Regions from separate parts of the Pseudomonas triclosanedens genome, predicted to be linked through region 3. Evidence: predicted binding sites of a transcription regulator. Region 3 holds the regulator's gene; each other region holds the start of a gene.
The links. The regulator sigma-54, encoded in region 3, starts transcription at its own class of promoters, with help from an activator protein. The targets are predictions, from matches to a motif close to ANTGGCATNNANNTTGCTNT.

Region 1 (7,456 bases), 100 kb from region 3:
TCAGCACGACCTTCGCGAGGAATGCGAAGGGGCCGGCGATGCTCGCGGCGATCAGCCACGGCGTGGCGATGTCGATCGCACCGGCCAGCAACAGAGCCACGCCCGCCGCGCCAAGCGCGCGCTCATGCCCCGTACAGAAGCGCTTGCCCAGCACGGCACCCAGCGCCACGCCGGCCAGGAACACCACAAGAACGAACGCAAATGCCTGCGGAACCCCAAAGTGGGCGAAACCGATCAGGCGGACCCACAGAATCTCGACACTCAGGCTCATGAAGCCTGCCGCGAACGCCAGCATCCATGCAGTCGCTTTCACTTGTCACTCCTAAGGAACACCATCGACACGATCGCCACCGCGAAGTTGACCGCACCAGCCAGCAGGATCACCTGGCTGAGTGTCAGATAGTTCAGCAGCACAAAACCGCACAGCACAGCCCCCAGCGCAGCGCCGAAAGTATTGGCGGAATACATCTGCCCGGTAGCCTCGCCAACATTGCCCCACAGCTTGGCAACATGGCGCACCAGGATCGGCAGCGTGCCGCCCATGAGCGTCGCGGGGATCAGCACCAGCAGGAAGTTGACCGTGGCGATCACCCCCAGCCCCTGCACAGCGAAAAGATCGCCGGCACCGTGCATCAACGCCGAGCTCAGCAGACCGTAGCCACCGATACCCAGCTCGCACAGGGCGAACAGCAGAAGGGCCTTGCGCGGAAACCTGTCGGCCAACACACCACCCGCCAGCGCGCCAGTGCCCAGCCCCAGCATGAAGGCCGACACGACGATGGTGACGGACTGGATATCGGCGCCAAAGACCGCGAACAGGATGCGCTGCCAGGCCACCTGGTAAATCAGTGCCGAAAGACCGGATAACAGAAACAGCAGACTCAGGAAATCTACCGGGGCCTTGGCTTTAACGTCCGACATGCACCGTCCTCGATTGAATCGTCAAAATCGACCCCCGCCTGGGTAGGCCGTGGGTAAGCGCGCCATTGGGAATTGAACAGGCTTTTGCTGGAATCGAAATCCGGAATCCGGATACCGGCCAGGTCCAGCATTGAATAGAAGACATTGTAAGTAGCCAGCGGAGCATCCCGACGTGAACGGGCGGCATTCAGGAAATCGGGAAATGCTTCCTTGTACTTCGGCGACGCCCACCAGATCGATGCGGTTCTGAAGTCGAAGACCGTGTTGTAGCCGTGGCCATTCTCGGAACAGTCCCCGTCGTACAACACTTCACCGTGGTCCGCGATGTACAGCAGGCTCGCCATCAGATCGGCCTGCTGCAACTGCTTGATCGCGCCGGCCAGAACATGGTCGGTATAGAGCACCGAGTTGTCGTAGGCGTTATTCATGACCAACTTGTCCTTGCGGCTGAAGTTGACCGCAATTCCACTCCCCATCGCGGGAGTGAATCGCTCGAACTCGCGCGGGTAGCGATCGGCATAGTTGAAATGCCCGCCCAGCGTATGCAGCACGATCAACTGCTTGGGCTCGTTCCTGGCCAGCACATCCGACATGGCGGACAGCAATACGCCATCGTGCAACCCCGATGCCTTGTAGTCGGCCGGATTGAGGAAGCGCACGACATCCGCCTCATGGGCGTGCAGCGCGATGGAACTGTCATGCTCGCCCAGCGGGCTCTGGGTGGACAGCCAGTAGGTGCGGAACCCCGCTTCGCGGAAAGCGGTAATGAGGGACTTTTCCGGGAAGAAGAAGCGCCCATCACCAGCGGGCTTGCGCGTCAGGATCGCGGGCACGGACATCGAAGTCCAGGCCCAGGGGGTCGTCATGTTGCGGAAACTGACTACATCGGGCTCGCCGCGCAACTCGGGATTGGTTGGTCGGGAGTAGCCATTCAGCTCCCAGCGATCGGGGCGGCCGGTCTCGCCGATCACCAGCACATAGACCTCTCGCGCCTGGCGAGATGGCTGTTGTGCGGCGCCGAAATGGAAGGAGGCCAGCTTGGCTTCCAGGTCACGCATGATCTGGCGTTCGGCAAAGAACTTGCGCAGCCTCAGCGGCACGCCAATCGGGTAGGAGTCCTGGAATACTTCTGCGGCGGGGGAACTGCGCCGTTCGAGAAACGTATCCCCGCTCCCCATGACATTGGCTCGGGCAATATCGAACTGGCCGTACCAGGCCTCCGCTCCGCCTACCATGACGAACGCAGAAGCCCCTCCCACCAATATCAGCGCACGGATACGCAGCGGGAAGCAAAGCTTGCTGAGATAAAGCCGGCGGATGACGAGGATCGACGCAGCCATGCTTACGCAGAGCCCGAGCAGCACGGACAACAGCTTGCCCGAAAGGAAATTGGCCACCTCGGAGTAAGAGGTCTCGGCAAGAATCGCCGCCACATGCTGGGTGCTCGGGCGTCCGTACGCGCCGATGTACAGCGACTCCAGTGGCGACAGGATGAGGAATGGCAGCAATACGCAGGCAGCCACCCAGAAGCGAGGGACCAGCGCCAGCAGGAAGAAGACTATAAGGATCGCCGGGAGCAGACCGGCTTGTCCTGCCTCAACCCAGCCTGCCCGGTACCACCAGACCAGGTTTGGGAGGATTACCAGCAACACCAGTAGCGCAACAGCAGCGAGATCAATTCGCTTGGCAACCATCATCGTACCGCAGCAATTTCAATGGGGCCGGACAAACAAAAAGGCCGACGAATCGGCCTTTTTGTCCATATCCCGAGTTATCAGGACGAAGCAGAGCAACCGCTCGGACGCAGATTGGCCGGAGCAGTGGTGGTGCAGACCCAAGTTCCAGTCTGACGGTTACGAGTCCAGGTAACGTTCGTGCCGGTGAGGACCGGGGAAGCATTGCCGCCGAAATTTGCAACGATAGTAGCGTCAGCAGCAGCAGTACCAACGGTCACGAACGGAACGCCAGTACCGGCGGCCAGTTGCGCGTTGACCTGCGACGCACCGGTAATCAGGTTGGAACCGGTGGCAGTAGGATCACACTCGCCAGAGCCAGTACCAACGGTGGTCTTGGACTCCAGGGTGCAGGTTTCAACAGCAGTTTTCAGGGAGCCAGCTTCAGAAACCACACGGGCAACCTGGGAACGGGCAACGTAGTTCTGGTATTGCGGGATAGCGATGGCGGCCAGAATACCGATGATCGCAACCACGATCATCAGTTCGATAAGAGTAAAGCCTTTTTGAGCTTTCATATTTCTCTCCAGGTTTATAGAAAAGGTCTTAGGACCTGAAGAGTAGGAAAGCATCATCCATGCCAATCTTCTTACGCTCGATTCTGCGGGCTTTACGGAAACTTCCCACAAGATAAAGATGAAAATTCCGCAGGAAGTGACACTTTTGGGCAGCGCTCCGGTGCTGATTTGGCTCCTACGGCCAACTAGGATATAAGGCACAGAATTACTTTCCTGGCTTATCTCCGATGAACGATCAAGTCGTCCTGTCCGGCCTTGCCCGCCAGTTGGTGCAATCGCAACTGCTCGATGAAAAGAGTGCGCAACAGGCCCAATTGCAGGCCCAACGCAACAAGCTGTCGCTGGTGACCTACCTGGTCCAGAACAAACTGGTGAAGAGCCGGCCGCTGACAGAGCTTGCAGCCGAACAGTTCGGCGTTGCCTTCTGCGACCTGAGCAGTCTGGACCGGGAAAGCATCCCCAAGGAGCTGGTCAGCGAAAAGCTGATTCGCCAGCACCGGGTCCTGCCGCTGTGGCGCCGGGGCAACAAGTTGTTCGTCGGCCTGTCCGACCCGACCAACCACCAGGCCATCACCGACGTTCAGTTCAGTACGGGGCTGACCACCGAAGCGATCCTGGTCGAAGATGACAAGCTCGGCGATGCCATCGAGAAGGTCTTTGAAAGTGCTTCGGGCGGACTCGACGATCTAGGCGACGTCGATCTGGACGGCCTGGACATCGAAAGCGGCGACGCCGAGCCCAAGGAGGATGTCGGCGGCGATAGCGCCGATGACGCTCCGGTGGTGCGCTTCGTCAACAAGATGCTGCTCGATGCAATCAAGGGCGGCTCTTCCGACCTCCACTTCGAACCCTACGAGAAGATCTACCGTGTGCGCTTCCGTACCGACGGCATGCTGCACGAGGTCGCCAAGCCGCCGATCCAGTTGGCCAGCCGAATCTCCGCGCGCCTGAAGGTCATGGCGGGCCTCGACATCTCCGAGCGCCGCAAGCCCCAGGATGGCCGGATCAAGATGCGCGTCTCGAAGAGCAAATCCATCGACTTCCGCGTCAATACCATGCCCACGTTGTGGGGCGAGAAGATCGTGATGCGGATCCTCGACTCCTCCAGCGCACAAATGGGGATCGATGCGCTGGGTTATGAAGAGAGCCAGAAGCAGCTCTACCTCGAAGCGCTGAAACAGCCGCAAGGCATGATCCTGGTGACCGGCCCGACCGGTTCGGGCAAGACCGTTTCGCTCTACACAGGCATCAACATCCTCAACACCCCCGACATCAACATTTCCACTGCCGAAGACCCCGTCGAGATCAACCTCGAGGGCATCAACCAGGTGAACGTCAATCCGCGTCAGGGCATGGACTTCTCCCAGGCGCTGCGTGCGTTCCTGCGCCAGGACCCGGACGTCATCATGGTCGGTGAGATCCGTGACCTGGAGACCGCCGAAATCGCGATCAAAGCAGCGCAGACAGGGCACATGGTGATGTCCACGCTGCACACCAACAGCGCCGCGGAAACGCTCACGCGCCTGCTGAACATGGGTGTCGCCGCGTTCAACCTGGCCACTTCGGTCAACCTCATCATCGCCCAGCGTCTGGCACGCAAACTCTGCCCGCACTGCAAGAAAGAACACGACGTGCCACGGGAAACATTACTGCATGAAGGTTTCCCGGAAAGCGCTATCGGCACATTCAAGCTTTATGCGCCGGTTGGATGTGAAAACTGCAAGGGCGGCTATAAAGGTCGAGTGGGTATTTATGAAGTGGTTAAAAACACTCCCCCACTGCAGCGAATTATCATGGAAGAAGGCAACTCCATTCAGATCGCGGAACAAGCCCGCAAAGAAGGCTTCAATGATCTGCGCACTTCGGGCCTGATGAAAGCCATGCAAGGCATTACCAGCCTCGAAGAAGTCAACCGCGTGACCAAGGATTAATCCATGGCGGAAAAAGCATTAAAAACGAGTGTTTTCCTGTGGGAAGGCACCGATAGAAAGGGCGGGAAGATCAAAGGGGAGCTTTCCGGCACCAACCAGATGCTGGTCAAGGCCCAGCTTCGCAAGCAGGGCATCAATCCGACCAAGGTACGCAAGAAGGGGGTGTCCCTCTTCAGCGCGGGCAAGAAGATCAAGCCGATGGACATCGCCCTGTTCACCCGGCAGATGTCCACTATGATGGCCTCCGGCGTACCGTTGCTGCAGTCGTTCGACATCATTGGCGAGGGCTTCGACAACCCGAACATGCGCAAGCTGGTCGAAGAGGTCAAGAACGAGGTAGCCGCCGGTAACAGTCTGGCGAACTCGCTGCGCAAGAAGCCCCAGTATTTCGACGACCTGTATTGCAACCTGGTGGACGCGGGCGAACAGTCCGGTGCACTGGAAACGCTGCTCGACCGGGTAGCGACCTACAAGGAAAAGACCGAGTCGCTGAAGGCGAAGATCAAGAAGGCGATGACCTACCCCATTGCGGTGATCATCGTCGCCGTGATCGTTTCGGCCATCCTGCTGATCAAAGTGGTTCCCCAGTTCCAGTCGGTATTCTCCAACTTCGGCGCCGAACTTCCCGCCTTCACCATGATGGTCATTCACCTCTCCGAGGCATTGCAGGAGTGGTGGTACATCGTGCTGATCGGCCTTGTGGCGTTCGTCTTTGGATTCAAGGAATTTCACAAGCGCTCCGAGAAGTTCCGCGACGCAGTCGACCGCTCGATCCTGAAGCTGCCCATCGTCGGCCAGATTCTCTACAAGTCCGCCATCGCTCGTTATGCGCGCACGCTTTCCACGACGTTCGCCGCCGGCGTACCACTGGTGGAAGCACTGGATTCCGTGGCCGGCGCCACTGGCAACGTGGTCTTCCGCAATGCCGTCCAGCGTATCAAGCAGGACGTTTCCTCCGGTACACAACTGAACTTCTCCATGCGCACCACTGGCGTCTTCCCGAGCATGGCCATTCAGATGGCGGCTATCGGTGAAGAGTCCGGCTCGCTGGACTCGATGCTGGGCAAGGTAGCCAGCTACTACGAAGAAGAAGTCGATAACGCCGTGGATAACCTGACCACCCTGATGGAGCCCATGATCATGGCCATCCTCGGTGTGCTGGTCGGCGGCCTGATCATCGCCATGTACCTGCCGATCTTCCAACTGGGCAACGTCGTATAAACCATGCCGGTAACAGAGTTCCTGGCCAGCACCCCGCTGGCCTTTGTTTTATGCGCCGCCCTCCTCGGTCTGCTGGTGGGCAGTTTCCTCAACGTGGTCATCCATCGCCTGCCGCAGATGCTGAAGCTGGAGTGGCAACAACAGGCCCGTGAAGCGCTGGACCTGCCTGAACCTGGACCTCGCACCACTTACAACCTGGTCCTGCCGCACTCCCAGTGCCCGCATTGCGGACACCAGATTCGCGCCTGGGAAAACATTCCGGTTCTCAGCTATCTGGCATTACGCGGCAAGTGCTCATCCTGCAAGGCACCGATCAGCAAGCGTTACCCACTGATCGAAGTTGCCTGCGCCCTGCTGTCCGGCTTCATCGCCTGGCATTACGGTTTCGGTTGGCAGGCCGGCGCGATGCTGCTGCTCGGCTGGGGGCTGCTGGCGATGAGCATGATCGATGTCGATCACCAATTGCTGCCCGATGTGCTGGTGCTGCCGCTGCTATGGGTCGGGCTGATCGCCAACCATTTCGGCCTGTTCACCAGCCTAGGCGATGCCCTGTGGGGCGCAGTGATCGGCTACATGAGCCTGTGGTCGGTGTACTGGCTGTTCAAGCTGGTCACCGGTAAGGAAGGCATGGGCTACGGCGACTTCAAGTTGCTGGCCATGATCGGCGCCTGGGGCGGCTGGCAAGTACTGCCGCTGACCATCCTGCTGTCGTCGCTGGTGGGTGCGGTGCTGGGGGTGATCACCCTGCGACTGCGCAACGCGGAAACCAGTACGCCGATCCCCTTTGGCCCCTATCTGGCCATCGCCGGCTGGATTGCGCTGCTCTGGGGTGATCAAATAACCGCGACCTATCTGCAGTTCGCCGGTTTCCACTAGCCTTCTCCTGCGTCGAATCCCCTCGGCGCGTATTGACGGCCGCTGGAGTCGGCAAGAAGGAGAGCGATGAAACCCTGGATCCTGGGCCTCACCGGCGGCATCGGTAGCGGCAAGAGCGCCGCCGCCGAACACTTTTCCACGCTGGGTATCCACATGGTGGATGCCGACCACGCCGCACGTTGGGTGGTCGAACCCGGCCGCCCGGCCCTCGCGAAGATCGTGGATCGCTTCGGCGAAGGCGTGCTGCTGCCAGACG
Region 2 (7,456 bases), 1.4 Mb from region 3:
GCGGCTCGTGATTACGCACCACCGCGCGCAGGCCGGAAGCATAGCGGCCCGCGGAGATCGGCCGCAGCGGGATACCGCGCTTCTTCAGGATCGTCAGGACCTGCTCGTGATGGCGCAGCTCCTCGCGCGCAAGGCGCGACATGAAGTTCACCAGATCCTCGTGGGCACTGTACTTGGCGATCAGGGCCAAAGCCGTGCTGGCGGCCTTGAACTCGTTGTTCTTGTGGTCGATCAGCATTACCGCCTGATCCCGCAGAGCGGCCTCCACCCACGCATCCGGCGTGGCACAACCGAGGAATTCCCTGATTTCAGACAGCATGTTCCACTCCAACGAAAAGCCACTCGGCGATACTCGCCACACCGGCGTCAGGCTGGCCGGTGTCGTCGAGGCGGAGCATTATACGAATGCCGCCGCGCGGAACCAGCTTCCGGCCTTGATATGCCTCAACGTCATCAAGGCGATATCCCGACTACAGTTGTTCCACATATAACAACGCGCACGAAGGGAGACGATCATGCAAGCCATCCGTAGCATCCTCGTAGTCGTGGACCCCGACCAGCCGGACGGTCTCGCCCTCAAACGGGCCAGACTGATCGCCAGCGTCACACAGTCCCACCTGCACCTGCTGGCCTGCGAGAAGCGCGGCGACTTCAGCGCTCAACTCGAAGAAACCACCGGAGCCCTGCTCCAGGAAGGTTTCAGCGCATCATGCCGGCAAGCCTGGAAAGACAGCCTGCACCACACCATCATTGCCGAGCAGCAAGCCGAGGGCTGCGGCCTGGTGATCAAGCAGCACAGCCCGGACAACCCACTGAAGAAGGCGCTGCTGACCCCGGATGACTGGAAGCTGCTGCGCTACTGCCCCGCCCCTGTGCTGCTGGTAAAGACCGAACAGCCCTGGGCCGGCCGCAACATTCTCGCCGCCGTGGATGTTGGCAACAATGACGCGGAGCACCGCACGCTGCATGCGGGAATCGTCAGCCATGCCTACGACATCGCCGGCCTGGCACATGGCCAGTTGCACGTGATCAGCGCCCACCCCTCGCCGATGCTTTCGGCCGCTGACCCGACCTTCCAGCTCAGCGAGACCATCGAAGCGAAGTACCGCGAGGCCTGCCGCGCCTTCCAGGCGGAATATGGCGTCGACGACGAGCACCTGCACATCGAGGAAGGCCCGGCGGACGTACTCATACCGAGCACCGCCCATCACCTCGACACGGCTGTGACGGTGATCGGCACCGTGGCGCGCACCGGCTTTTCCGGCGCTCTGATCGGCAATACCGCCGAAGTCGTGCTCGACGCGCTGGAAAGCGACATTCTGGTCCTCAAGCCGGACGACATCATCGCCCACCTTGAGGAACTGGTCGCCCAACGCTAGACGCACCTCCAAGAAAAAGCCGCCTCCAGGGCGGCTTTTTCAATGGCGGGTTGCTCAGATGCGCGTTTCCATGCCCTCGGCCAGGAATCGCGGTGCGATATAGCGCTCATAGTGCGCCTCGGAAAGGATGAAGAACTCCTTGTCGATCGCATCGCGCAGGTCCGGCAATGCCCAGCCACGGAATTCCGGCAGCAGCGCCAGGCCATATGCCTCCAGTTGGTTGATCATCCGCGAGCCACGGGCAATCAACTGATAGGCCCAGCAATACGGCGACTGATCGGGGACGAAGCGGATCTGCCGCTGCTCAAGCTGCACGCGCAGACGCTGCGGATCGAAGACCTCGACCTTGGCCATCATCACCTGCCCCAGCAGCAGTTCCAGGCGCGTCCACACCGAACGCTTCTCGTCGTCGCTGTAACCATTCCAGTTCACCACCTCGTGGTGGAAACGCTTGCAGCCACGGCAGACCAGGTCACCGTAGACCGTCGAGCAAAGGCCGACGCAGGGGGTTTTGATACGCTGAGAAGACATGGCGAACAGGTTACGGGCAAAGCCGGCATCTTAGCCCTTTGTCTAGGCAAGATCACCCTTTGAGGTGCGGTAAATCGGCTTACCAACACGGCCTTTTTCCATTAGAATTGCTCCGCCTTTTTGGCGTCATTGTCCGAAAGAAGCTGTTTTCAAAGCGTCACGAAGCACAGATTCCGGCAGCCGCGCGGCCTGGCGCACCCCTCAAGCGTCCAGGCCCACTCGTCCCAGGCCACACCGGCGTAAAACTTTGAAAACAGCTTCTGCCCGGAGATCGCCGGTGCCGTCGTAGGTCCGTGGATTACCGTCCACCATGCCTGACGAATGGATCGGAAGGGTCTCCTGGATACGCGTCCTCCGGGACCACTGATGAGGGAAAAACTGTGCTTGAAGCCTACCGCAAACACGTAGAAGAGCGTGCCGCCCAGGGCGTCGTGCCCCAGCCGCTGAACGCCGAACAGACCGCTGGTCTGGTCGAACTCCTGAAGAACCCGCCGGCCGGCGAAGAAGAATTCCTCCTCGATCTGATCACCAACCGCGTACCGCCGGGCGTCGACGAAGCCGCCTATGTGAAGGCCGGTTTCCTCTCCGCTATCGCCAAGGGCGAAGCCACCTCCCCGCTGCTGAACAAGACCCGCGCCGTCGAGCTGCTGGGCACCATGCAGGGCGGCTACAATATCGCCACGATGGTAGAGCTGCTGGACAGCGCAGAGCTGGCTGAAGTCGCCGCCGAGCAACTGAAGCACACCCTGCTGATGTTCGACGCCTTCCACGACGTCGCCGAACGCGCCAAGAAAGGCAACGCCGCCGCCAAGGCCGTGCTGCAGTCCTGGGCCGATGGCGAATGGTTCAAGGCCCGTCCGGCTGTCGCCGAGAAGCTGACCCTGACCGTGTTCAAGGTCCCCGGCGAAACCAACACCGACGACCTGTCCCCCGCTCCGGACGCCTGGTCGCGCCCCGACATCCCGCTGCACGCCCTGGCCATGCTGAAAATGGCCCGCGACGGCATCGAGCCGGTCCAGCCGGGCGTAGTCGGTCCGCTGAAGCAGATCGAAGCCGTCAAGGCCAAGGGCTTCCCGGTCGCCTACGTCGGTGACGTGGTCGGCACCGGTTCGTCCCGCAAGTCCGCCACCAACTCGGTGCTGTGGTTCTTCGGCGACGACATCCCCTACGTTCCGAACAAGCGTGCCGGCGGCTTCTGCTTCGGCACCAAGATCGCGCCGATCTTCTACAACACCATGGAAGACGCCGGCGCCCTGCCGATCGAATTCGATTGCACCAACCTGGCCATGGGCGACGTCATCGACGTGTACCCGTATGAAGGCAAGGTCGTGCGTCATGACAGCGGCGAAGTGGTCACCACCTTCGAGCTGAAGACCCCGGTTCTGCTGGACGAAGTCCGCGCCGGCGGCCGTATCCCGCTGATCGTTGGCCGTGGCCTGACCGAGAAGGCCCGCGCCGAACTCGGCCTGGGTGCTTCCGACCTGTTCAAGAAGCCGGAAGCGCCGGCCGACAGCGGCAAGGGCTTCACCCTCGCCCAGAAGATGGTTGGCCGCGCCTGCGGTCTGCCGGAAGGCCAGGGCGTGCGTCCGGGCACCTACTGCGAACCGAAGATGACCACCGTCGGTTCCCAGGACACCACCGGCCCGATGACCCGCGACGAGCTGAAAGACCTGGCTTGCCTGGGCTTCTCCGCCGACCTGGTGATGCAGTCCTTCTGCCACACCGCTGCCTATCCGAAGCCGATCGACGTCAAGACCCACCACACCCTGCCGGACTTCATCATGACCCGCGGTGGTGTTTCCCTGCGTCCGGGCGACGGCATCATCCACAGCTGGCTGAACCGCATGCTGCTGCCTGACACCGTCGGCACCGGCGGCGACTCGCACACCCGCTTCCCGATCGGCATCAGCTTCCCGGCCGGTTCCGGCCTGGTGGCCTTCGCCGCTGCCACCGGCGTCATGCCGCTGGACATGCCGGAATCGGTTCTGGTGCGCTTCAAGGGCAAGCTGCAACCGGGCATTACCCTGCGTGACCTGGTCCATGCGATCCCCTACTACGCCATCCAGGCCGGCCTGCTGACCGTCGAGAAGAAAGGCAAGAAGAACATCTTCTCCGGCCGCATTCTCGAGATCGAAGGTCTGAACGACCTGACCGTCGAGCAAGCCTTCGAGCTGTCCGACGCCTCCGCCGAGCGTTCGGCTGCCGGTTGCACCATCAAGCTGCCGGAAGAGGCTATCGCCGAGTACCTGAAGTCCAACATCACCCTGCTGCGCTGGATGATCGGCGAAGGCTACGGCGATGCCCGCACCCTGGAGCGCCGCGCCAAGGCGATGGAAGCCTGGCTGGCCAACCCGCAGTTGCTGGAAGCCGACAAGGATGCCGAATACGCTGCAGTCATCGAGATCGACCTGGCCGACGTCAAGGAGCCGGTACTCTGCGCGCCGAACGACCCGGACGACGCTCGCCTGCTGTCCAGCGTTCAAGGCCGCAAGATCGATGAAGTGTTCATCGGTTCCTGCATGACCAACATCGGTCACTTCCGCGCCGCCGGCAAGCTGCTGGACAAGGTCAAGGGTGGTATCCCGACCCGTCTGTGGCTGGCTCCGCCGACCAAGATGGACGCCCACCAGCTGACCGAGGAAGGCTACTACGGCATCTACGGCAAGGCTGGCGCGCGCATGGAAATGCCAGGCTGCTCGCTGTGCATGGGTAACCAGGCTCGCGTACAGACCGGCTCGACCGTGGTTTCCACCTCGACCCGTAACTTCCCGAACCGCCTGGGCGACGCGACCGATGTGTTCCTGGCATCGGCCGAACTGGCCGCCGTTTCCTCGATCATCGGCAAGCTGCCGACCGTCGAGGAATACATGGCCTACGCGAAGGACATCGACAGCATGTCTGCCGATATCTACCGCTACCTGAGCTTCGACCAGATCGCCGAGTTCCGCGAAGCCGCGGCCAACGCGAAGATCCCGGTCGTTCAGGCCTGAGTCTCCTAGCGTGACGAAAAGCCCCGCCCAGTGCGGGGCTTTTCTTTTCTGCGTTACCTGCAATAGAGCGCCCCACGCCCCACTCACGATGGCGCTAATACTTATTGACCGTTGCGCCACCGGGCCATGCAGCTATGGTGACAACAGGCCCTGCCGATATCCGTGCTCAGGTGCCCTTGATGGAACCCTCCAGAGGTGCGCTCCCTTCCTCTGCGCCCCGCCTTCGAGCGGGGCTTCTTTTTTCTGCCGCGACTGGCACATCCCTTGCTGAGCCCATGATCTCAGGCAGCCCAACGGTGGGCCCCTGACAGACAATGGCGTCGTATCCACCCGTCCACCGACGGTCCGTGGAGCGGCGCCTTTTGCATTCAGAGGTGGAAATGATCGACAGCACAAGCCCGGACAGCCTAGCCTGGGTTGCCGGCTCCGATGCCCCGGAAAGAACCGAGCTCAATCTAGGCTTCATGGCCCTCAGCGACTCTGCCTCGCTGATAGTCGCTGCCACCCAGGGCTTCGCCCAGCCCTACGGGCTGACCCTCAACCTACGGAGGCAAAGCTCCTGGGCCAGCCTGCGCGACCGCCTGCTCAGTGGCGAACTGGACGCCGCCCAGAGCCTTTACGGCATGATCTATGGCATCCAGCTCGGCCTTGGCGGCACACCTGCCACCGACATGGCCGTGCTCATGGGCCTGTGTCAGAACGGCCAGTCGATCAACCTCTCCGCACCGCTGCTGCGCGATGGCGTGACCTCTGTCGAGGCACTCCGGCATCACGTGATCCACAACGGTGCGCGACTCACCCTGGCCCACACCTTCCCCACCGGCACCCACGCACTGTGGTTGAACTACTGGCTGGCCGCCCACGGCATCCACCCACTGCACGACGTGCGCACGCTGGTGGTCCCGCCAGCGCAGATGGTGGAGCACCTCAAGGCCGGTCGTATCGACGGCTTCTGCGCAGGAGGCCCGTGGGGCGCGCTGGCGGTGGACGAGGGAATGGGGTTCACACTGGCGACCAGCCAGCAGATATGGCCGGATCACCCGGAAAAGGTGCTGGGCACCACACGCGGCTTCGTCGAGCAGTACCCCAACACCGCACGCGCGCTGGTGATGGCCATGCTGGATGCCAGCCGATTCATCGAGGCCAGCGAAGACAACCTGCGCAGCACCGCGCAGTTGATCAGCGGCCATGAGTACGTTGACGCGCCGCTCTCCTGCATCGAGCCCCGCCTTTTCGGCCGCTACCAGGACGGGCTCGGCCACGCCTGGCAGGATGCGCACCCGCTGCGCTTCTTCAATCACGGCCTGGCCAACATGCCCTGGCTGTCCGACGGCATGTGGTTCATGACCCAATTCCGTCGCTGGGGCCTGCTGCGCGACGACATCGACTACCTCGGCGTCGCCCGCCAGGTCCAGCAACTGGCGCTGTACCGGCAAGCCGCCGAGGCCGTGGGCGTGGCCGCGCCCGAAGCAGACCTGCGCAGTTCGGCACTGATCGACGGCCGCATCTGGGACGGCAGCGATCCCGCCGGCTATGCCCGCGGTTTCGAACTGAACGCCCTGGTAGAGCGAGGTTGAGCATGCTGCGCGTCCTGCTGATCAACGACACCCCGAAGAAAGTCGGGCGCCTCAAGGCCGCCCTGCTGGAAAGCGGCTTCGAGGTGGTCGATGAGTCCGGCCTGACCATCGACCTGGCGCAACGGGTGGAAGTCCTGCGTCCGGATGTGATCCTCATCGACACCGAGTCCCCCGGTCGCGACGTGATGGAGCAAGTGGTGCTGGTCAGCCGCGACCAGCCACGGCCCATCGTAATGTTCACCGACGAGCACGACCCGCAGGTGATGCGCCAGGCCATCCGCTCCGGGGTCAGCGCCTACATCGTCGAAGGCATCCAGGCGCAGCGCCTGCAGCCGATCCTCGACGTGGCTATGGCGCGCTTCGAGAGCGACCAGGCGCTGCGCGCGCAGCTCCAGGCCCGCGAACAGCAACTGGCCGAGCGCAAGCGGGTCGAGCTGGCCAAGGGACTGCTGATGAAGATGAAGGGCTGCACCGAAGAGGAGGCATATACCCTGATGCGGCGGCAGGCGATGGGACGTCAACAGAAGCTGGTGCAGGTGGCCGAGCAGATCATCGCCATGCACGACATGCTCGGGCAATGACGCGCCGCCGGCCATCTGCCAGCGGCGGCATACCGCGATCAGAACGCCAGTTGCGCTGCTGGCCCCCGCCGCCGAACACGCTGCGTATGCTGCCCGCGCCGCGACGCACCTTGCGCGGTCCCCCTCGCTTCCATTGCACGACCGTGGAAGTCCGCAGTGCGGCCTGCCGGCCAGGAACCCGCCGGCCGCGCCCGAACCCATCGCGAGCGAGACAGCATGATCGACCTATCTACCTGGAACCTCACCATCCCCAGCGAACCCCGCCCCACCGAAGTCCCCACCCAGCAATTGCAGAAGGGTTATCAGAGCCGCTACTTCAAGCGCGACGGCGACAGCATCGTCTTCTGGGTCCCCGTCGGTGGCTCCCACACCCAAGACAGTACCTTCCCGCGCACCGA
Region 3 (7,456 bases):
TGGTGGTTACTGGGTGGAAAACGGTGAGATTCAGTTCCCGGTACAGGAGGTCACCATTGCGGCGAACCTGCGCGATCTGTTCCGCAACATCGTGGCCATCGGCAACGATGTGGAGTTCCGGGGCAATCTGCATACCGGTTCGGTACTGGTGGAGCGCATGACTGTCGCCGGAAACTGATTTCGCAAGCATGAAAAAGCCCGCCGGATGGCGGGCTTTTTCATGGAAGTTGTATTGATCATTCGCCTTCGTCGAAGTAGTTGTTGATCAACTCGGCCAGCGCGTCCAGCGCCTCGTTCTCCTGCTCACCCTCCGCCGCGAGGTGCAGGTTCGTGCCCTTGCCGGCGGCGAGCATCATCACTGCCATGATGCTCTTGCCGTCGACGGTGCTTTCCGGATTGCGCCCAACGCGAATCTGGCAGGGATAACGTCCCGCCACGCCGACGAATTTGGCTGCCGCACGGGCGTGCAGACCAAGCTTGTTGATGATGGTGATTTCGAGGGCGGGCATCGCGAGGGGCTGTCCTTTGTTGTGTGTTGCTACTAGCTCAGGTCGCGGTGGCGAATCTGCACGTTGGTGAGGGTTTCCTTGAGGGCCTTGCCGATTCGCTCGGCCAGGTAGGTCGAGCGGTGCTGGCCGCCGGTACAGCCGATGGCGATGGTGACGTAGGCCCGGTTGCTCGCGGCGAAGCGCGGCAACCATTTGTTCAGGTAGCCGAGGATATCCTGGTACATCTCCTCGACGTCGGCCTGCGCGGCCAGGTACTCCTGCACGTCGGAGTCGAGCCCCGTGTGCTCGCGCAGTTCGGGCTTCCAGTAGGGGTTGGGCAGGCAGCGCACATCGAACACCAGGTCGGCATCCACAGGCATGCCACGCTTGAATCCGAAGGATTCGACCAGGAATGCGGTACCCAGCTCGGGCTTGTTCAGCAGGCGCAGCTTGAGCACGTCGCGCAACTGATAGAGGTTCAGGTGCGTAGTGTTGAGCTTGAGATCGGCGAGGTCAGCGATTGGCGCCAGGAGGTTGCTCTCGTCGGCGATGGCCTCGGCCAGCGAGCGCGTGTCGGTGGTCAGTGGGTGGCGACGGCGCGTCTCTGAGAAACGCTTGAGCAGGGTTTCATCGTCCGCATCGAGGTACAGAACGTCACACTGGATATGCTTGTCGCGGGCTTCCTGCAGCAGCTCTGGGAAGCGTTGCAGCTGGCTGGGCAGGTTGCGTGCATCGATGGAAACGGCGACCTGCGGCTGCAGCAGTTCCGTATGGAGCAGCGCACGTTGCGCCAGGTCTGGAAGCAGGCTGGCCGGCAGGTTATCGATGCAGTAGAAGCCGCTGTCTTCGAGCACATTGAGCGCGGTGCTCTTGCCCGAGCCGGATCTTCCACTGACGATGATCAGGCGCATGATCAGTGCCCGTTGTTCTGGAAGTCCACGACGATCCGGTACAGTTCCTCGCCGTTGGCGGCGTGGCGCAGACGGTCACGGACGTCGGAACGGTCGAGCATGGAGGCGATCTGCCGAAGCAGCTCCAGATGCTCCTCGGTGGCGGCTTCAGGTACCAGCAGGACGAACACCAGGTCTACCGGGGCGCCGTCGAGAGCGTCGAAGTCGACCGGGGAATCCAGGTGGAGAATGGCACTGATGGGCGATTGGCAGCCAGGGAGGCGGCAATGGGGAATGGCAATGCCATTGCCGAAACCGGTGGAGCCCAGGCGCTCCCGAGCCACCAGGTTTTCGAAGATGTCTTGCGCATCGAAACCTGGCAGCTCGCGAGCCACCAGGTTGGCGATTTGTTCGAGTACGCGTTTCTTGCTGCCGCCCGGCACGTTCACCAGGGAACGGCCGGGGGTCAGGATTTGCTCGAGTCGAATCATAGGGAGAGGGTTAACGAACACCAACACCCTGTTGGCGCTCGAGGTATTTTTCCTTGTGCTTGATCAGTTGGCGGTCGAGCTTGTCGGTGAGCAGGTCGATGGCCGCGTACATGTCTTCATGTTCAGCACAGGCCACCACTTCGCCGCCGGCGATGTGGAGGGTGGCTTCGATTTTCTGCTTCAGTTTCTCGACCTCCATGATGACCTGAACATTGGTTATCTTGTCGAAGTGGCGCTCCAGTCTGCCGAGTTTTTCGACGACGTAGTCGCGCAGGGCGTCGGTCACATCCAGTTGATGTCCACTGATGTTGACTTGCATACCGCTTTCTCCTTATTGCCCGTGTGTAAGTGGCAGGTTATGGGGCCTGCCGCCGGAACACCTTGGCGTGGGTCAACGTCATACCAGTCGCTTGCGTTCGCTGGAGGGAGCAATCCCTAAGGACTCCCGGTACTTGGCGACGGTGCGACGTGCCACTTGAATGCCCTGTGCCTCCAGTAAACCAGCGATCTTGCTGTCACTCAATGGCTTTTTCGGACTTTCAGCCGCGACCAGTTTCTTGATGATCGCGCGGATCGCGGTGGAGGAGCACTCGCCACCTTCGGAGGTGCTGACGTGGCTGGAGAAGAAGTACTTCAGCTCGAAGATGCCACGCGGCGTGTGCATGAATTTCTGCGTAGTGACGCGCGAGATGGTCGACTCGTGCATGCCCACGGCTTCGGCGATATCGTGCAGGACCAGCGGCTTCATGGCCTCTTCTCCGTACTCGAGGAAGCCACGCTGATGCTCGACGATTTGAGTTGCCACCTTCATCAGCGTTTCGTTGCGGCTCTGCAGGCTCTTGATGAACCAGCGCGCTTCCTGCAACTGGTTGCGCATGAAGGTGTTGTCCGCGCTGGAGTCGGCGCGGCGCACCAGGCCGGCGTACTGCGAGTTGACCCGCAGGCGCGGCACCGCTTCCTGGTTCAGTTCCACCAGCCAGCGTTCGTTATGCTTGCGAACGATGACGTCGGGCACCACGTATTCGGCTTCGCCGGACTCGATCTGCGAGCCGGGGCGCGGGTGCAGCGACTGGATCAGTTCGATGGTTTCGCGCAGCTCATCTTCCTTGAGCTTCATACGGCGCATCAGTTGGCTGTAGTCGCGGCTGCCCAGCAGGTCGAGGTGGTCGGAGACCAGTTTCAGCGCTTCGGCCAGCAGGTAGGTATTGGCCGGCATCTGGCGAAGCTGCAGAAGCAGGCATTCGCGCAGGTTGCGAGCGCCGACGCCGGCGGGTTCGAGTTGCTGCACGCGGCGCAGGACGACTTCCACTTCGTCCATCTCCACGCCCAGTTCCGGGTCGAGGGAGGAGATGATGTCGTCGAGGGATTCTTCGAGATAGCCGTCGTCGTTGATGCCGTCGATGATGCTCAGGGCGATCAGGCGATCGGTGTCGGACATCGGAGCCAGGTTCAGTTGCCAGAGCAGATGGCTTTGCAGGCTTTCGCCGGCGGAGGTGCGGGAGGTGAAATCCCACTCGTCATCATCGTTGCTGGGCAGGCTGCTGGCACTGGTCTGATATATGTCTTCCCAGGCAGTGTCGACAGGCAGTTCGTTGGGAATGCGTTCGGCCCACTGGTCCTCGTCGAGGCTGTCGGCGTTGGGGGCGGTGCTTTCCTGGTAGCTGTCCTGAGAATTGCCGCTGGCGCTGGAAGGGGGGCTGTCGTCACCGTCGGCCAGGGGATCACTGTTGTCGTAGTCGTCGCCTTCTTCCTGGCGCTCCAGCATCGGGTTGGACTCCAGGGCTTCCTGGATTTCCTGTTGGAGGTCCAGTGTCGAGAGCTGGAGCAGTCGGATGGCCTGTTGCAGCTGCGGAGTCATCGTCAGCTGCTGGCCCATCTTGAGGACGAGCGATGGTTTCATGGCTGGAACTAGGCACCTTGTTCGCTGGCGCGAAGCGCGCCATATCCACGACTACGGACACCGGGGTGCCGCGAGGAAGCAAATTATATGCCTGAGTTTGGGCGCTTTGCCTAGGGGCTGTCGACCTTTCGTTACAACCCCGCATTCCGCCTGGCCGGGCGCGGCACGAAGCGCGACACCGGGTGAGGTCCCGGGTCGTGTGAAAAGCGGGGAACGCCGCCTGGCGACGGCCTTGGGGTCAAAGGCGGAACTCGTGCCCCAGGTACACTTCCTTCACCAGGTCGTTGGCGAGGATGCTCTCGGCGCTGCCTTCGGCGATCAGTTGACCGTCGTTGACGATGTATGCCGTTTCGCAGATGTCCAGGGTCTCACGGACGTTGTGGTCGGTGATCAGCACACCGATACCCTTGGCCTTGAGGTGATGGATGATCTGCTTGATATCGCCCACGGAAATCGGGTCGACACCAGCGAAGGGTTCGTCCAGCAGGATGAACTTCGGCGAGCTGGCCAGGGCTCGGGCGATTTCCACTCGACGGCGTTCGCCACCGGACAGGCTCATGCCGAGGTTGTCGCGGATGTGGTGGATGTGGAACTCCTCGAGCAGGCTTTCCAGTGCTTCCTGGCGACCGGCGCGATCGAGGTCGCTGCGGGTTTCGAGGATGGCGCTGATGTTGTCGGCCACCGACAGCTTGCGGAAGATCGAGGCTTCCTGGGGCAGGTAGCCGATGCCGGCGCGCGCGCGTCCGTGCATGGGCAGGTGGGTGACGTCCTGGTCGTCGATGCGGACTATGCCCTGGTCGGCGCGGACCAGGCCGACGATCATGTAGAAGCAGGTGGTCTTGCCCGCTCCGTTGGGGCCGAGCAGGCCGACGATCTGTCCGCTTTCGATGCTCATGCTGACATCGCGGACGACTTGCCGGCTCTTGTAGCTCTTGGCGAGGTGCTGGGCGGTTAGCGTGGCCATTACTGCGCTTGATCCTGCTTTTTCTTGGGCTGGATGACCATGTCGATGCGCGGGCGCGGCGTGGTCACCTGGGTGCCCGTGGCACGGCCTGCGTTGACGATCTGGCGCTGGGTGTCATAGACGATCTTCTCGCCTTCGAAGGTATTGCCTTCCTGAATCACCTTCGCCTGGTCGATCAGCACGACGCGGTTCTGGGTGACGAAGTACTGGATCGTCAGGCCGTAGGCCTTGGTGATTTCTTTCTCCGGCGCGGGCTTCTGCTCGAAATAGGCGGGTTTGCCCACCGAGGTGACGACCTCGATATCGCCATTCTTGTTCTGTTTGAGCGTGACGGTATTGCCGGTCAGCTTCATGCTGCCCTGGGTCACCACCACATCGCCGCGGTAGACGGCGACACCTTGCTTGTCGTCCAGCTCGGCGCTGTCGGCCTGAACGCGAATGGGTTGTTCGCGGTCGGTGGGCAGTGCCCAGGTGGCCGGACTGCCGATGGCGGCGGCGAGGCTGAGGAGAAGGGGAAGGGTGTTAACGAGCCTCATGCTGACCTCTTACGTTGGACAGCAGGATCATCCGGCTGTCTTTCAGATACGCTTTCATTCCATTCGCCGTGGTCACACCGTTGGGTTCGGTGATTTTCACCGGCTGGTCAGTCTGCGCATAGTCCTTGTCCGGGAACACCGTCATGCGGGTAGTGTTGAGCAGCAGCGTGCGGTTCTGCGCGTCGGTGCGGGCCACTCGCACGTCGTCGATCAATTCGACCTGCTTGCCTTCTGGGCCTACTTCGGCGCGGACGCTCTGTACGTGCCACGGCTCCGCTTCCTGTTCGCGATAGAAGAACAGGTCGGGGGTGGTCACCATCGTCACATCGGTTGCTTTCAGGTGTTCCAGCTTCTCCGCGGTCATCTCGTAGGCGAGACTGCCGTCGGCGCGGTATTGAACGCTGTGCGCGTTCACCGCATAGAAATCGATTGCGTCGCTGGTCTGCGACTTGATCTGGCGCTCGTTGAAGTCCAGGCGGACGTTCCAGTAATAGCCAAGCGCGATCAGCAGGATGGCTATCAGGACGAGCAGCAGTTTCTGGCGGAGTGTCTTGGGCATGTTCGGCTCTAGAGGTACGCGCTTTGCGCGGCTTCGAGATTGCCCTGGGCGCGCAGGATCAGCTCGCAGAACTCACGTGCGGCACCTTCGCCACCGCGCGCCTGGGTAACGCCGTCGGCGTGCTGGCGGACGAACGGGTCGGCGCTGGCCACCGCCATGCCCAGCCCGGCGCGGCGAATCGCCGGCAGGTCGGGCAGATCATCGCCCAGGTAGGCGACCTCTTCATAGCCTAGACCGAGTTCGGCCAGCAGATGGTCGAGGGCGACCAGCTTGTCTTCGCGGCCCTGGTACAGGTGATGGATTCCCAGGTTCTGCGCCCGCAGTTCGACCACTGGGCTCTTGCGTCCGGTGATGATCGCGGTACGTACGCCGGAGGCGATCAGCATCTTGATGCCGTGGCCGTCCAAGGTATTGAAAGTCTTGAATTCACTGCCATCGGGCAGGAAGTAGAGCTTGCCGTCGGTAAGAACACCATCGACGTCGAACACCGCCAGGCGGACGGCCTTGGCGCGCTGCAGCAGGTCGGCGCTCATTCAGATCACTCCCGCGCGGGTCAGATCGTGGATATGCAGGACACCTACCGGATTGTCTTGCTCGTCGACCACGACGAGAACGCTGATCTTGTGGTCATCCATGATCTTCAGGGCTTCGGCAGCCAGCATGTCCGGACGTGCAGTCTTTCCGTGCACGGTCATGACCTGCTCGATATTCACCTGGCGGACATCCAGACCCTTGTCCAGGGTGCGGCGCAGGTCGCCGTCGGTGAAGATGCCGGCCAGTTTACCCTTGTCGTCGAGCACGATGGTCATGCCCAGGCCCTTGCGGGTCATTTCCAGCAGCGCGCCGCTGAGCGAGGTGCCCAGCAGAACCTGTGGCAGTTCTTCGCCGACGTGCATGACATTCTCGACCTTGAGCAGCAGCCGGCGGCCAAGAGCGCCGCCCGGGTGCGAGAAGGCGAAATCCTCGGCGGTGAAGCCGCGGGCTTCCAGCAGGGCGATTGCCAGCGCATCGCCGAGCACCAGCGAAACCGTTGTGGAGGATGTGGGGGCGAGGTTCAGCGGGCAGGCTTCCTGCTCGACGCTGGCGTCCAGGTTGACGACCGCAGCTTTGGCCAGCGGCGATTCCGGGTTGCCGGTCATGCTGATAAGGGTGATGCCCAGGCGTTTGATCAGCGGCAGCAGTGTGACGATTTCGGCGGTCGAGCCGGAGTTGGATAGGGCGATTACTACGTCATCGCGGGTGATCATGCCCATGTCGCCGTGACTCGCCTCGGCGGGATGCACGAAGAACGACGGCGTGCCCGTGCTGGCGAGGGTGGCGGCTATCTTGTTGCCGACATGGCCGGACTTGCCCATGCCGACCACGACCACGCGGCCCTTGCAGGCCAGCAGCAGTTCGCAGGCGTGGGTGAAATTCGCGCCGATGCGCGCCAGCAGTGAGTCCACGGCGTCGCGCTCAAGACGAATTGTGCGTTGCGCCGAGTGGATGAAATCGTGATTCTGGCTCATGTTCGAAAGGCGTGGGGCGAAATGAAGGGCGAGATTATAACGGGAAAGCGCCAAAGGCTCATCACACACATTCTCAATGTGATCGTATTTTGCTGAACATTGCCTTAACGAAGCGTGCCC

Region 1: the regulator sigma-54 is predicted to act here: its motif matches at 3,220-3,239, upstream of OU419_RS05070 (pilin).
Region 2: the regulator sigma-54 is predicted to act here: its motif matches at 5,152-5,171, upstream of OU419_RS11960 (CmpA/NrtA family ABC transporter substrate-binding protein).

What each region holds. Positions count from the first base shown of each region.
Region 1 covers NZ_CP113432.1:1,061,193-1,068,648, reverse strand. Annotated here, with positions in the region: gene OU419_RS05085 (spermine/spermidine synthase domain-containing protein) at 1-295, opposite strand, end outside; gene OU419_RS05080 (fused MFS/spermidine synthase) at 310-921, opposite strand; gene OU419_RS05075 (phosphoethanolamine transferase) at 891-2,618, opposite strand; gene OU419_RS05070 (pilin) at 2,696-3,172, opposite strand; gene pilB (type IV-A pilus assembly ATPase PilB) at 3,400-5,103, shown strand; gene OU419_RS05060 (type II secretion system F family protein) at 5,107-6,324, shown strand; gene OU419_RS05055 (prepilin peptidase) at 6,328-7,200, shown strand; gene coaE (dephospho-CoA kinase) at 7,267-7,456, shown strand, end outside.
Region 2 covers NZ_CP113432.1:2,533,827-2,541,282, reverse strand. Annotated here, with positions in the region: gene miaE (tRNA-(ms[2]io[6]A)-hydroxylase) at 1-319, opposite strand, end outside; gene OU419_RS11975 (universal stress protein) at 516-1,379, shown strand; gene OU419_RS11970 (DUF1289 domain-containing protein) at 1,434-1,910, opposite strand; gene acnB (bifunctional aconitate hydratase 2/2-methylisocitrate dehydratase) at 2,291-4,900, shown strand; gene OU419_RS11960 (CmpA/NrtA family ABC transporter substrate-binding protein) at 5,281-6,477, shown strand; gene OU419_RS11955 (ANTAR domain-containing response regulator) at 6,480-7,058, shown strand; gene OU419_RS11950 (polysaccharide lyase family 7 protein) at 7,275-7,456, shown strand, end outside.
Region 3 covers NZ_CP113432.1:1,164,882-1,172,337, forward strand. Annotated here, with positions in the region: gene pmbA (metalloprotease PmbA) at 1-178, shown strand, start outside; gene OU419_RS05485 (HPr family phosphocarrier protein) at 237-509, opposite strand; gene rapZ (RNase adapter RapZ) at 542-1,399, opposite strand; gene ptsN (PTS IIA-like nitrogen regulatory protein PtsN) at 1,402-1,869, opposite strand; gene hpf (ribosome hibernation-promoting factor, HPF/YfiA family) at 1,880-2,188, opposite strand; gene OU419_RS05505 (RNA polymerase factor sigma-54) at 2,267-3,769, opposite strand; gene lptB (LPS export ABC transporter ATP-binding protein) at 4,008-4,733, opposite strand; gene lptA (lipopolysaccharide transport periplasmic protein LptA) at 4,733-5,269, opposite strand; gene lptC (LPS export ABC transporter periplasmic protein LptC) at 5,256-5,828, opposite strand; gene OU419_RS05525 (KdsC family phosphatase) at 5,837-6,361, opposite strand; gene OU419_RS05530 (KpsF/GutQ family sugar-phosphate isomerase) at 6,362-7,336, opposite strand.